2 regions of the Candidatus Pantoea communis genome follow, and region 1 is predicted to be linked to the other one. Evidence: predicted binding sites of a transcription regulator. Region 1 holds the regulator's gene; the other holds the start of a gene.
The links. Region 1 encodes ArgR, which controls arginine synthesis, uptake and breakdown. Its sites were predicted from a motif close to ANTGAATAAAAATACANT; they were not measured.

Region 1 (6,879 bases):
GCGCCGTCATTACAATGCTTTTATGGCGCGTTCCGCCAGCAAAGTGGGCAAAGTGACCCAGGACCGCTTTAGCCTGACGTTGCGCACTGTGTTCTGGTCAATTCTGGTCGCCGTGCCGCTGCCGGTATTGTGGGCAGCGCTGGGCTTTGGTTTGCAGCACGCCTGGCCTTATCCGTTTGCCGTTGCGATTGGAGATGGCATCACTGCCACGCTGCCGCTGCTGTGGGCCTTTATGATCAGCGCTGCTTTTGCGCGTCATGATGGGCTATTTGTGGTGCACTTCCGCTGGCCGCAGGCGCGAGTCGCGCGTGCCATGCGTTACTACTCGCTGACGGTTGGCCTGATTGTGCCGCTGATCATGCTGCTGATTGCCTTTGCCAATCTCGACGATCCACAGTTCTCCGGCACGCTCGGTCGCCTGTGCTTCATTTTGATTTGCGGTGCGTTAAGTATTGTCACCGTCAGCCTCAAACGTGCAGGCATTCCGCTGTATCTGGATAAAGAGGGCAACGGCGACAACTTCGTTAACCGTATTCTGTGGAACCTGATGATTGCCATCCCGCTGGTAGCGGCGTTGGCTTCCTGCATCGGCTATCTGGCGACCGCGCAGGCGCTGCTGGCGCGCCTGGAAACCTCGGTAGGCATTTGGTTCTTCCTGTTGGTGATTTACCACATTATCCGCCGCTGGATGCTGATCCAACGCCGTCGCATCGCCTTTGATCGCGCCCGCCAACGCCGTGCCGATATGCTGGCGAACCGCGCGCGCAGTGAAGAAGAGAAAGAGCAACAGACTCCCGCCAACGCCGATACGATTGAGATCGATGAACCGAGCCTGGATCTGGATGAGATCAGTGCGCAGTCGTTGCGTCTGGTGCGCTCTATTCTTACGTTGATTGCGCTGGTATCGGTGATTGTACTGTGGTCAGAAATTCACTCGGCCTTTAGTTTCCTCGACAACATCCCACTGTGGGATGCCAGCACCACAGTGCAGGGCGTGGAGAGCGTGCAGCCGATTACGCTGGGCGCGGTGCTGATTGCCATTCTGGTGTTCATTATCACCACTCAGCTGGTGCGTAATATGCCTGCCCTGCTGGAACTGGCGTTGCTGCAACACATTAGCCTGTCACCTGGCACCGGTTATGCCATCACTACCCTGACCAAATACGTGCTGATGCTGATTGGCGGATTAGTCGGCTTCTCGATCATTGGCGTTGAGTGGGCAAAACTGCAGTGGCTGGTGGCGGCGTTAGGTCTGGGGTTGGGCTTTGGTATGCAGGAGATCTTTGCCAACTTTATTTCTGGTCTGATTATCTTGTTCGAAAAGCCAATTCGTATCGGCGATACCGTCACCATTCGCGATCTGACCGGCAGCATTACCCGCATCAATACCCGCGCCACCACGATTACCGACTGGGACCGTAAAGAGATCATCGTGCCTAACAAGGCCTTTATCACTGAGCAGTTCGTTAACTGGTCGTTGTCGGATTCTGTCACGCGTGTGGTGCTGACCATCCCGGCTCCGGCACACGTCAACAGTGATGAAGTCACCAACATTCTCAAGCAGGCGGCCGAGCGCTGTACCTACGTGCTGGATATGCCCGCACCGGATGTGTTCCTGGTAGATTTACAGCAAGGCATTCAGCTGTTTGAATTGCGTGTGCACGCAGCTGAGATGGGCCACCGCATGCCGCTGCGTCATGAGTTGCATCAGTTGATTCTGCGCGGCTTTGAAGAGCACGGTATTGAGATGCCGTTCCCACCATTCCAGGTGCGTATGGAAACGCTGGGACGTAAAACACCGGCCAGCAATGGCTCACCGTCCAGCCAGACCTTTAAATCTGGCGGCTTATAAATGACAACGCCCGGCAATCTCCGGGCGCTGTTTTTTCTGCTGAGCGTTACTTCACAAACTCTACGCCCTGCGCGATGTCTTTCTTCAGCGTCTCCAGCATGCCGCTGAGCGCCTGCTGTTCAAACGCACTCAAAGGACCCAACGGGCGACGTTCCACAATACCGTTCTTGCCGATCAGCAGCGGTTGTGAGAAGAAGCGCGCATACTCACCGTCCCCTTCAACATAAGCACATTCGACCACGTTTGCTTCGCCCTGCAGCGCACGCACCAGTGAGAGACCAAAGCGCGCAGCAGCCTGCCCCATGGACAAGGTCGCCGATCCACCACCGGCTTTCGCTTCCACCACTTCGGTGCCGGCGTTTTGAATACGCTTAGTGAGGTCAGCCACTTCCTGTTCGCTGAAGCTGATGCCTTTAACCTGCGACAGCAGCGGCAAAATTGTCACGCCTGAGTGCCCCCCCACCACCGGGACCTCGATCTCGGTGGGCTGCTTGCCTTTCAACGCTGCAACAAAGGTGTTGGCGCGGATAATGTCGAGGGTTGAGACACCAAACAGACGGTTCTTGTCATACACGCCGGCTTTCTTCAGCACTTCAGCCGCAATGGCCACCGTGGTGTTAACCGGATTAGTGATCACGCCAATCAGCGCTTTCGGCGCGGTGCTGGCAACCTGCTCGATCAGGTTACGTACAATGCCCGCGTTAACGTTAAACAGGTCGGCGCGATCCATGCCGGGTTTACGTGCCACACCCGCAGAAATCAGCACAATATCGGCTCCCTGCAGCGCAGGTGTCGCGTCTTCGCCACTAAACCCTTCCACCTTCACAGAGGTAGGAATATGGCTGAGATCAACCGCCACCCCGGGCGTGACCGGGGCGATATCATAAAGTGAGAGAGCGGAACCTGCGGGTAATTGAGTTTTGAGCAGCAGTGCGAGCGCCTGGCCAATACCACCGGCTGCACCGAGAACGGCAACTTTCATCCTGAACTCCTTATGAAGGTGGGGCAGAGATATGCCGAAAATCCATCAGGTTACGAGTTTAATCAACTTCTCAGGCGATAGCGACAAACCTGTCGCGCAATAACATGACGCCGCAATCGGCTCCCGAGACATCTCCACTTCAGAAGTCGCCTGAATGATACAATCGCAGCCAGAAGACAATGGACGGCAATGATCATCGATATAGTTGTTACCACTTCAATACTATAACAACATTGCAACCTTCGCTTTGCGCGTCAGCCCGCGATTTTGGCGCAACACAAAACTCTGCTATGATGCCTGTCCGCAGTTGATTAGCGCGATTCGCTCACTACGCTTATTGCATAAAAATTCATCTAAATGCATAATAATTTATCTGCTGCTGGCCTGTTGCCTGCTGCACCCCTCTTTTATTGGTAGCTTATGCGAAACCCATCAAAACAAGACGACTTGATCAAAGCGTTCAAAGCGTTATTAAAAGAAGAAAAATTCAGCTCTCAGGGCGAAATCGTACAGGCGCTGCAGGAAGACGGCTTCGAGAACATCAACCAGTCAAAAGTTTCTCGTATGCTGACAAAGTTTGGTGCCGTGCGCACCCGTAATGCCAAAATGGAAATGGTTTATTGTTTGCCAGCCGAACTTGGCGTGCCGACCACCACCAGCCCATTGAAGAATCTGGTGCTGGATATCGATTACAACGATGCCTTAGTGGTGATTCACACCAGCCCGGGTGCTGCGCAGCTGATTGCACGCCTGCTGGATTCACTTGGTAAAGCGGAAGGCATTCTCGGTACTATCGCGGGGGATGACACCATCTTTATTACCCCTGCGCGCAGTTTCTCCGTAAAACAGCTGCACGATGCCGTGCTGGTTTTATTCGAACAGGAACTATAAAACCCTGGTCTTAACCGGCAGATCATCTGCCGGTAACATCCTTCCTGACGATCCGTTACCCGCCACGCTTGTTACAAAATCCTTTTTTAATAATAAGTTATCGATATAGCTGCCGGTTCTGCATCCGACGAAATATTGGTACGACCTTTTCCCCTTCTTGACCATTCGCGCTATTTTACACTGCTTTACATATTGTGCTCAGTGGTTATAGCTTCTTATGGCGTATCAGCCAGCGTGATCGACCATGATCTTTCGCACGAAAAGATAATTTGATGCAGATCATTGTTTTTACGAATAAATCACAGCCAACGGTTAAGAATCAACCGGTTTTAATAACTTCCAGTTCTAAAAAGGTGCCATAAGGATAAAGAATAACAACCAAACATTATTAGCCAGATATTAATTTCATGGGTGATTAGATCTATACTTGTTTTCGTGATGCAAATCACACGAAAGAAAAAGATAAAAACAGAAGACGAGGAAAAATACCATGAACGTTAAAACTACTATCGCAACCCTGAGTGTTCTATCTGCCCTGTCATTTGGTGCTTTTGCAGCAGATTCTATCAATGCCCAACAGGCAGCGAATCTGCAACCTGCCGGCACCATCAGTGTGAGCGGCGTGGGCGGTTCTCCGATGGATATCCATGAGCAGCTGAATGCGAAAGCCGATCAGGAAGGTGCTAAAGCCTACCGTGTGATCGAAGCGAATACCGGCGACAGCTATCACGCCACCGCTGAGCTTTATAAATAAGTTGACTGAACAAGACGCAGTGTGAACGGCGACCCGTTTGAGACGCATTTGCCTCTCAGGTTGCCAAACCCCATTTCAGGAGAGTGAATCATGAAAACCAAATTAGCTATCGCCATCGTAAGTCTGGCTTCCGTGTTGTCTTTCGGTGCCAGTGCCGCCAGCCTGGTTTCTAACGAACAAGCTGCACAGCTGCAACCGCTGAATCAAACTGTCAGCGTGAGCGGTGTTGACGGCGACCAGACCAACGTCCGTCAGGAGCTGTCTCAGAAAGCTGATGCGCAAGGTGCCAGCCACTATCGCATCATTGAAAACAATCGCGGCGACACCTTCCACGTGACCGCTGAATTGTACAAATAAGACTAAATCGAACGTCGGGCGCCTGAATGGCGCCAGACAATTGATCGACGACCCGCCTCACCCACCTTTTGCCGCAGGTTGTTGATTACAACGAGGAGAAAAATCATGAAAATCAAAGCAACCATCGCAGCCGCCAGCCTTCTTTCCTTGTTTACCTTTGGTGCATCAGCAGCCCAACTGGTAACGGATGAGCAGGCGCAAAATCTGCAACCTACCGGCAGCACTATCACCATCAGCGGTACCGGCGGTTCGCCAATGGATTACCGTGCTGAGCTTTCTCAGAAAGCCGATGCACAAGGTGCCAGTGCTTATAAAGTGATTGAAGCGAAAACCGGCGATAGCTATCACGTGACCGCCGAGCTGTATAAATAATTCCTCGTCAATTCTGACGAACCCTTTGGCCCCGCTCGCCGGGGCCCTTTTTCGGCTTGTCACTTCACATTAAAGCGGAGCTGGCCTTCCAGCTCCTCTTCTGCTTCATCAAACAGCAGGATTAATGCGCCATACCGGCGTTTCTGCCCTGTCCCCAGATTCACAAACTCAATTTCCAGCGGCAATGGCAACTGCTCCCCAAGTATCGCATCCCAGAGATCGTCAAGATCGCTGATGGCCAGATCCGCCAGCGCAAAACGATCGCTGAACTGGCGATAGAAATGGGCTTGATCGACGATTTCGTCAAAATCAAAACGCTCGGTTCTCATCGTGATTCCCTCTTGCAGGCAGGGCCGCCCGTCAGGCAAGCCCACCAATATGCAGCGCTTTCACTTCCAGGTACTCTTCCATTCCCAACACCGATCCTTCACGTCCCAAACCGGACTCTTTTACACCGCCAAACGGTGCCAGTTCAGTGGATACGGCACACTCATTAATGCCAATCATCCCGGCCTCCAGCGCCGCCGAGACGCGGAACACCCGTTGCAGATTTTGCGTGTAGAAATAGGCGGCTAATCCGTATTCCGTGTTATTGGCGCGCTGAATGACATCGGCTTCATCATCAAAGCGGAAGCAGGCGGCGACCGGACCAAAGGTCTCTTCCTGGGCCAGCTTCATCCCCTCATGCGCCTCGGCAATCACCGTCGGCTGCCAGAAGTTGCCCCCCAGCGGATGACGCTCGCCGCCAATCAGCAACTTACCGCCTTTGCTCAGCGCATCCTTTACGTGCTCTTCCACTTTATCCAGCGCCGAGCGCTCGATCAGCGGGCCGACAATCACGCCTTCCTCTACGCCATTACCCACTTTCAGCTTGCCCACGGCATCGGCCAGTTGATTGACGAAACGATCGTAGACCGCGTTGTGTACATAAAAGCGGTTAACGCTGACACAGACCTGGCCCGCATTGCGGAATTTGTTAGCAATGGCGCCCTGTACCGCCGCATCAATATCCGCATCCTCAAACACGATATAAGGCGCATTGCCACCCAGCTCCATCGAGACTTTCTTCATGGTGTCCGCGGCATTGCGCATCAGCGTTTTGCCCACGGCGGTTGAACCGGTGAACGAGATTTTACGCACCGCCGGACTCGACATAATGGCGTCGCTGATGGCATGGGTATCGCCCGCCACCGCATTTAACACGCCATCGGGCACACCCGCTTCCTGCGCCAGCGCGACTAACGCAAACGCGCACAGCGGCGTATTGTTCGCCGGTTTGATGATGCCGGTACAGCCTGCTGCCAGCGCCGGGCCAAGCTTGCGTGTCAGCATCGCCATCGGGAAATTCCACGGCGTGATAGCCGCCACCACACCAATCGGTTCACGTGTTGCCAAAATGCGTGATCCGGGTTTCGCCGGCGGGATGATTTCGCCGTTGGCACGTTTAGCTTGCTCGGCAAACCATTGAATAAAGCTGGCGGCGTACTCGACTTCGCCTTCGGCTTCTTTCAGGGGTTTGCCCTGCTCGGCGGTCATCAGTTGCCCGAGCCAGCTTTTGTTCTCAATGATCAGTTGATACCAGCGATTAAGAATCTCCGCGCGCTGTTTCGCAGTTTTATCACGCCATGCCGGGAAAGCCTGCTGAGCGGCAGCGATGGCCCGCTCGGTTTC
Region 2 (6,879 bases), on a different contig from region 1:
CGCAGCGTCTGGACCCACACCCTGATAGATGTCGAAGTGCTGACCTTTGATCGCCCCACCCACATCCAGTGCCACCATCAGGCGCATCTCATACTTGCCGTTAAATTTGCCCTTCTCGTTCAACTGCGGCACTTCGGCTAACAGCGCCGTGCCTGCGGGAATCAATGAACGATCGGATGCGACAGACGCTTTGGCAATCAAAGGCACTGCGCTGGCACCGCGCACCGGCACATACTCTTCTGGCTTAAAGAACACGAAGGATTGATTGGTCTCCAGCACGTCACGCACCTGCTCCGGCGTATGTTCCTGTGCCCACTGGCGAATAGCCTGCATCGACATATCTTCTCGCTTCACTTCACCACGATCGATCAGTTCTTTGCCGATACTGTGATAGGCCCAGCCATTTTTGCCGCCGTAGCCGAAGAAGCGCAGTGGACGGCCGTCACCGAAATCAACGTAGCCGCTGCCCTGCACGTCCATCATGAAGTTGTCGATCAGCGAGTTGCTCCAGGCAATCACGTAACGATCATCAAGTCCGCCACTATATATAGAAGCACGGCTCGGCAGTTTCTGACCGCGCGTGCGTGGTGGCATGCGATAAATGGGATACTGGAACTCACCCTGACGCGTGTAGCGTGCTTCCACCACAGGGGTGTAGTAGCCGGTAAACTGCACGTTACCGTAATTATCGGTGCCTTCCATCTGATAAGCGTTAAGTCCAAACTGGCTCAACTGACGGGTATCGGCACCGGAGAGCAGCCAGTTCTGAATAGCGCTGTAAGTGCCGGTGTTGCGGCTGTATAAGCCGCTGGAGGCACTCTGAATCTGCTGAATCTGCACACCAAAATCTCTGCCATTCACCGGACGCCCTTTGGCATTCGGTTCATTGACCAGCCCAAGCGGTTGCTCCAGCTTGCCATCAATATATTGCTGACCACGGTCAGTCGGTTTAGAACTACAACCAGCTAACAGCGCGAGAAACGCGCCAGTAAGTGCATACTTCGCCCAATGTCCTTTCATCACTTTCTCTTTTTCTCGGTTGTTTGCACCGCGACGATAGCAAAGGGGCAGAGAGAATGAAATCCGCCACGAGTTACCGCGCTCACATCTGTACAATTAATCGCCCAATGGCACTATTAATCACCAACTGGCTGTAAATTTAAGGCTTTAACACAAAAAGGGGTTGCATCGCCGCGCGTCGAGAGTATAGTGCGCATCCACGGACGCGGGGTGGAGCAGCCTGGTAGCTCGTCGGGCTCATAACCCGAAGGTCGTCGGTTCGAATCCGGCCCCCGCAACCAATTCTTCTTAAGTGAAGAGACAATTTGAAAGTCGTGTAACGCGTCAGACGGACGCGGGGTGGAGCAGCCTGGTAGCTCGTCGGGCTCATAACCCGAAGGTCGTCGGTTCGAATCCGGCCCCCGCAACCAATTGACTTAAGAAGAATACAATGTGAAAAGTCGCTTAACGCGGCAGACGGACGCGGGGTGGAGCAGCCTGGTAGCTCGTCGGGCTCATAACCCGAAGGTCGTCGGTTCGAATCCGGCCCCCGCAACCAATTACAGATAAGCACCTTAACGGGTGTTTTTTTGTTTTTGGCTTCCGATAAAAAAGCGGCGCAGTGGCCGCCCTCCTCTCAGCGACGCGCCAGCACCGCACCTTTATCGAAATACGCCTTAATCCCATGCAGAATCGCCTCAGCCACCTGATGCTGATAACGCGGCGTGCGCAGCTTACGCTCCTCCTCCACATTACTGATAAACGCAGTCTCCACCAGAATCGACGGAATATCCGGGGCTTTGAGCACCGCAAACCCCGCCTGATCCACCGTGCGTTTATGCAGGTGATTAATGTGCCCCATGCGCGATAACACCTCTTTGCCGAACTTCAGGCTGTCGCTGATGGTCTGCCGCTGCACCATATCGAACATGGTGTGATCCAGATAGCGGTCACCGCTCATGCTCACCCCACCAATCAAATCCGATTCGTTCTGGGTTTGTGCCAGGAAGCGCGCTGCGGTTGAGGTTGCGCCGCTGGTCGAAAGGGCGAACACCGACGAACCGCGCGCCGCACGACTGGTAAAAGCATCGGCGTGAATCGAGACAAACAGATCGGCGCGCTGTTTACGTGCTTTCGCTACCCGCACGCGCAGCGGGATAAACACATCCTCGTTGCGCGTCATATACGCCTTCATGTTGCGCTCTTTGTCGATCAGCGCCTTCAGATAGCGACCAATCTTCAACACAATGTCCTTTTCGCGCGTTTTGTATTTGCCATGCGCACCGGGATCTTCGCCACCGTGACCGGGATCGATCATGATGATAATCGGGCGATCGCGCCCCGCTTTGCCCGGCAAAGGAGCTTGCGCCGGTTGATCGCGTTCAAGGTCACCCTGGTTGTAATCGTTCAGTAACGCCAGTAGCGGATCCTCTTCCGGCGAGGGCTGGCTCGGATAGAGATCGACCACTAAACGATGTTTGATGCCTGCCACCGGTGCCAGCGTGAAGATCTTCGGCGCCACGTTGCGTTTCAGCTCCAGCACCACCCTCACCGTGTTGGCATCAAACTGGCCAACTCGCGCATGTTTGATATAGGGATCGTCAACGCGCACTTGCTTATCCACCCCTCTCAGGACCGGATTGATATGCAGGTTATCGATGTCGATCACCAGACGATCGGGATTGCTCAACGTGAACTGTTTGTACTTGAGGGGGACGTTCGACTCCAGCGTCACGCGGGAGTAGGTTGACGAAGGCCAGATGCGCACCGCCACAATATGCTGGCTGGCCGCCAGCCCGGTTCGCGTTACGCTTAATAGCATGAGCGCGCCCGCACCCTGTAATAATCGTCGTCGTGTAAAAGCCTGAGACATGCCGCTCCAACTGCCGTGTAGTGTCTAAAATATCGTCAATTGACGAGAGGAAGGCGAAAACTTTGCTTAGCAAGCCGTGGGTTGTTTTGCCAGAAAAACCAGATAATGCAGGCTGTTAGCATGGGTTGCATCAGGAAAATCGTAAAGTAACGTCAGGCCCGGCGCTTGCATTAGCTGGCAAAAGAGCATAAAAATACACAAATTACGAATAAACATTCACAGAGGGTTTGCCGTGAAGGAACGTAGTACTGAACTGGTTCAGGGTTTTCGCCATACCGTTCCCTATATAAATGCCCACCGTGACAAGACCTTTGTCATTATGCTTGGCGGCGAAGCTATCGAGCATGAGAACTTTTCCAACATCGTTAACGACATTGGCTTGTTGCATAGTCTCGGCATTCGCCTGGTGGTTGTCTATGGTGCCAGACCGCAAATTGATGCCAGCATGGCGCAACAGCAGCTGGAACCGATTTACCACAAACACACGCGCGTAACCGATGCCCAATCACTGGAACTGGTGAAGCAGGCCGCCGGACGTTTGCAGTTGGATATCACCGCGCGGCTGTCGATGAGCCTGAATAACACCCCATTGCAAGGTGCGCACATCAACGTGGTGAGCGGTAACTTTATTATTGCCCAGCCGCTGGGCGTCGATGATGGCGTGGACTACTGCCACAGCGGCCGTATTCGTCGTATCGATGAAGAAGCCATCCATCGTCAGCTGGATAATGATGCCATTGTGCTGCTCGGCCCAGTCGCGGTGTCGGTGACCGGTGAAAGCTTTAACCTGACATCAGAAGAAGTGGCCACGCAGTTGGCGATTAAGCTGAAAGCCGAGAAAATGATTGGCTTCTGCTCTGAACAAGGCGTCACCAACCGCGAAGGTACCATTATCTCTGAGCTGTTCCCCAACGAAGCGCAGGCGCGTATCGATGAGATGGAGAACGACGGTGATTTCCTGTCAGGTACCGTTCGTTTCCTGCGCGGCGCGGTGAAAGCCTGCCGCAGCGGCGTGCGTCGTAGCCACCTGATCAGCTATCAGGAAGATGGCGCATTGATTCAGGAACTGTTCTCGCGTGACGGTATTGGTACGCAGATTGTGATGGAGTCCGCTGAGCAGATTCGTCGCGCCACCATCAACGATATCGGCGGCATCCTCGAATTGATTCGCCCGCTGGAGCAGCAAGGCATTCTGGTGCGTCGTTCGCGCGAGCAGCTGGAAATGGAGATCGACAAATTCACCATTATTCAGCGCGACAATCTGACCATCGCTTGTGCCGCACTCTATCCGTTCCCGGATGAGCAGATTGGTGAAATGGCCTGCGTGGCGGTGCATCCCGATTACCGCAGTTCTTCACGCGGCGAGCTGTTGCTGGAGCGCGTGGCGCTACAGGCACGCCAGATGGGATTGAAGAAGCTGTTTGTGCTGACCACCCGCAGTATTCACTGGTTCCAGGAACGCGGCTTTACGCCGGTGGATATTGAATCACTGCCGGAGAGTAAGAAGCAGATGTATAACTATCAGCGCCGTTCGAAAGTGTTGATGGCGGATTTGCGCTAACGGCGGGGAATGCCAGCTAGCGCGGTTAAAGGCAGTTAAAGGCAGTTAAAGGCAGCGTAGGGAAGGTTTCGCTAAACGGTCTGGAATTGCCCAACGTCTTAAACTGATAACGTTGTCAGGATGCGCATCCACGCGCATCCAATAAAACATCTGCATTGCCTGCGGTCGGTTTCTTTACCGACCTCAACTCTCGCTCAGAATGACTCTCCGCTTAACCGGTCCAACAATCCGCTGCGACGCTGAGTGCGTAATTGCACCGCACGACGAAATACGCCTTCATCGCTGTAAAGGGTTAACTGTTTGCGCGCACGCGTAATGGCGGTGTAAATCAGTTCGCGGGTGAGTACCGGTAAAAACTGTGCCGGCATCACCAGCGCGGTATGGTCGAACTCCGATCCTTGCGATTTATGCACCGTCATCGACCAGGCCGTATCATGCGCCGGTAACCGGCTTGGCTGTACGGCTTTGATGCTGCCATCCGGCAACGGGAAGAAAACTTTCAGCAGCCCTTCATCATCAAACAGCGTAATGCCAATATCGCCGTTAAACAGCCCAAGCGCGCTGTCATTGCGAGTCACCATCACCGGACGGCCCTGATACCAGCGGCTCCCCCCCAGCGGACGACGAATCAGCTGCATCTGCATCAGTTTTTGCTCAATACGCTGATTTAATCCCTGCACGCCAAACGGCCCTTCGCGCAATGCGCACAGCAGCTGATAACGCCCAAATGCGTGCAGAATCTCTGCGGGCTGTGCTCGCTGGCTCACCAGCCGCAGGAATGGACGGTAGCCTTCCGCGATATCATTCAGCATTGCCTGATAGGCCTCGCCATCATTGAGTGGCTGGCGTGATATATCGCTGAAGCCCGCGTTAAATGCGGCCTCAACCGCCTTTGGCTCACCGGCATTGACCGCAGCCGCCAGCTTGCCGATGCCCGAGTTAGCATCAAAGCGATAGCTCTTGCGTAGTAGGCAGATGGCGTCGCGCACGGCTGGCGCGCTGTCATCATCGTGGCCTTCAACCTGGCAACCGGTTAACGCACTCAGCTGGGCTGCACGCGCGACGCTGTATCCCGCTTCCGCACAGCGGCAAATATCGCCCAGTACCGCACCGGCTTCTACTGACGCCAGCTGATCGCGGTCACCAAGAAAAATCACGCGTGCCTGGGGTGGCAGTGCGGCGATGAGATTAGCCATCATGCCCAAATCAACCATTGAGGCTTCATCCACCACCAGCACATCCAGATGCAGCAGGTTACCGGCGTGATAGCGCAAGCGCTGGGTTTCGGGCTGGGCACCGAGCAAACGGTGCAGCGTGGTAGCTTCCGCTGGGAAGCGTTGGCGCTCGGTGTCGCTGACCGGCAGTTTTTGCAGCGCTTTACCGAGTGATTCGGTTAAACGCGCCGCCGCTTTGCCGGTCGGGGCTGCCAGTTGAATGCGCAGTGCACCCTGGCTCAGGCGAATCAATGCCGCCAGCAGTTTTGCCACGGTGGTGGTTTTCCCGGTGCCTGGGCCGCCGGAAATGACTGCAGTTTTCTGCGTTAGCGCCACCGCTGCCGCGATTTTTTGCCAGTCATCGGGTTCAGTACCAAACAGGTTATCCAGCACGTCGCGCACGGTTTCACTGGCAAACTGCTGGGTTGCAGACTGCGCCTGAAAGAAGTGTGCCACCTGCCCTTCGTTATGCCAGAGACGATGCAGATAAAGACGCCCATCGCTGAGAACTATCGGCGCTGCCTGCTCGCTGCTGTTGCTGTTGCTGTTGCTGTTGCTGTTAATCAGAGCAGGCCAGCCAGCCATCACTTGCGTCCAGTCCTGCGGTTCACCCGCCGCCAGCCAGATAGCCTGCGCCAGTTCAGAATGGCGGCCATTGAATAACCCTTCACGGCTCAGCTGTGACAGCGGTAAGCAGACGTGCCCCTCACCCGCTTCCGCGCTGAGACAGGCAGCCGCCAGGAGGCGTGCTGGCTGCGTGTCATCCGCCAGCAACAGGGCGAACTGAACATCCAGTGAGCGCAGCAAACGCAGCTCAACCGCCTGTTGAAGTAGCGCTGTAATGCCACTCATGCCGAGGCTCCCTGCCCGCGAAACAGGCTATCCAGTTGTGAAACAAAATCCAGAGTTGGCCGTGTGTGGAATACGCCGTTGGCCGGTGAAGTGCCATCCATGCCACGCAGGAACAGATAAAACACGCCGCCAAAGTGCTGCTCGTAGTCATAATCTGCCACGCGATGTTGAAGATAGCGATGTAGCGCCAGCGTGTAGAGCTGATATTGCAAATCATAGCGGTGGTCGATCATCGCCTGTCTCATCGCTGCTGGCGTATAAGCTTCGTGGCTGTCGCCCAGCCAGTTGGATTTGTAATCCAGCAGGTAATATTTGCCTTGCCAGCGGAACACCAGGTCAATGAAGCCTTTCAACATGCCCTGTACCTCACGAAAATCGAG

Region 2: the regulator ArgR is predicted to act here: its motif matches at 3,055-3,072, upstream of argA (amino-acid N-acetyltransferase).

The regions. Positions count from the first base shown of each region.
Region 1 covers NZ_VWXC01000031.1:20,075-26,953, reverse strand. Annotated here, with positions in the region: gene mscM (miniconductance mechanosensitive channel MscM) at 1-1,852, shown strand, start outside; gene mdh (malate dehydrogenase) at 1,899-2,834, opposite strand; gene argR (transcriptional regulator ArgR) at 3,255-3,725, shown strand; gene yhcN (peroxide/acid stress response protein YhcN) at 4,216-4,479, shown strand; gene F3J37_RS25965 (YdgH/BhsA/McbA-like domain containing protein) at 4,570-4,836, shown strand; gene yhcN (peroxide/acid stress response protein YhcN) at 4,942-5,208, shown strand; gene F3J37_RS25955 (barstar family protein) at 5,268-5,537, opposite strand; gene F3J37_RS25950 (NAD-dependent succinate-semialdehyde dehydrogenase) at 5,569-6,879, opposite strand, start outside.
Region 2 covers NZ_VWXC01000004.1:187,579-194,457, reverse strand. Annotated here, with positions in the region: gene mltA (murein transglycosylase A) at 1-1,020, opposite strand, end outside; tRNA gene F3J37_RS08070 (tRNA-Met) at 1,225-1,301, shown strand; tRNA gene F3J37_RS08065 (tRNA-Met) at 1,354-1,430, shown strand; tRNA gene F3J37_RS08060 (tRNA-Met) at 1,482-1,558, shown strand; gene amiC (N-acetylmuramoyl-L-alanine amidase AmiC) at 1,637-2,872, opposite strand; gene argA (amino-acid N-acetyltransferase) at 3,105-4,433, shown strand; gene recD (exodeoxyribonuclease V subunit alpha) at 4,628-6,499, opposite strand; gene recB (exodeoxyribonuclease V subunit beta) at 6,496-6,879, opposite strand, start outside.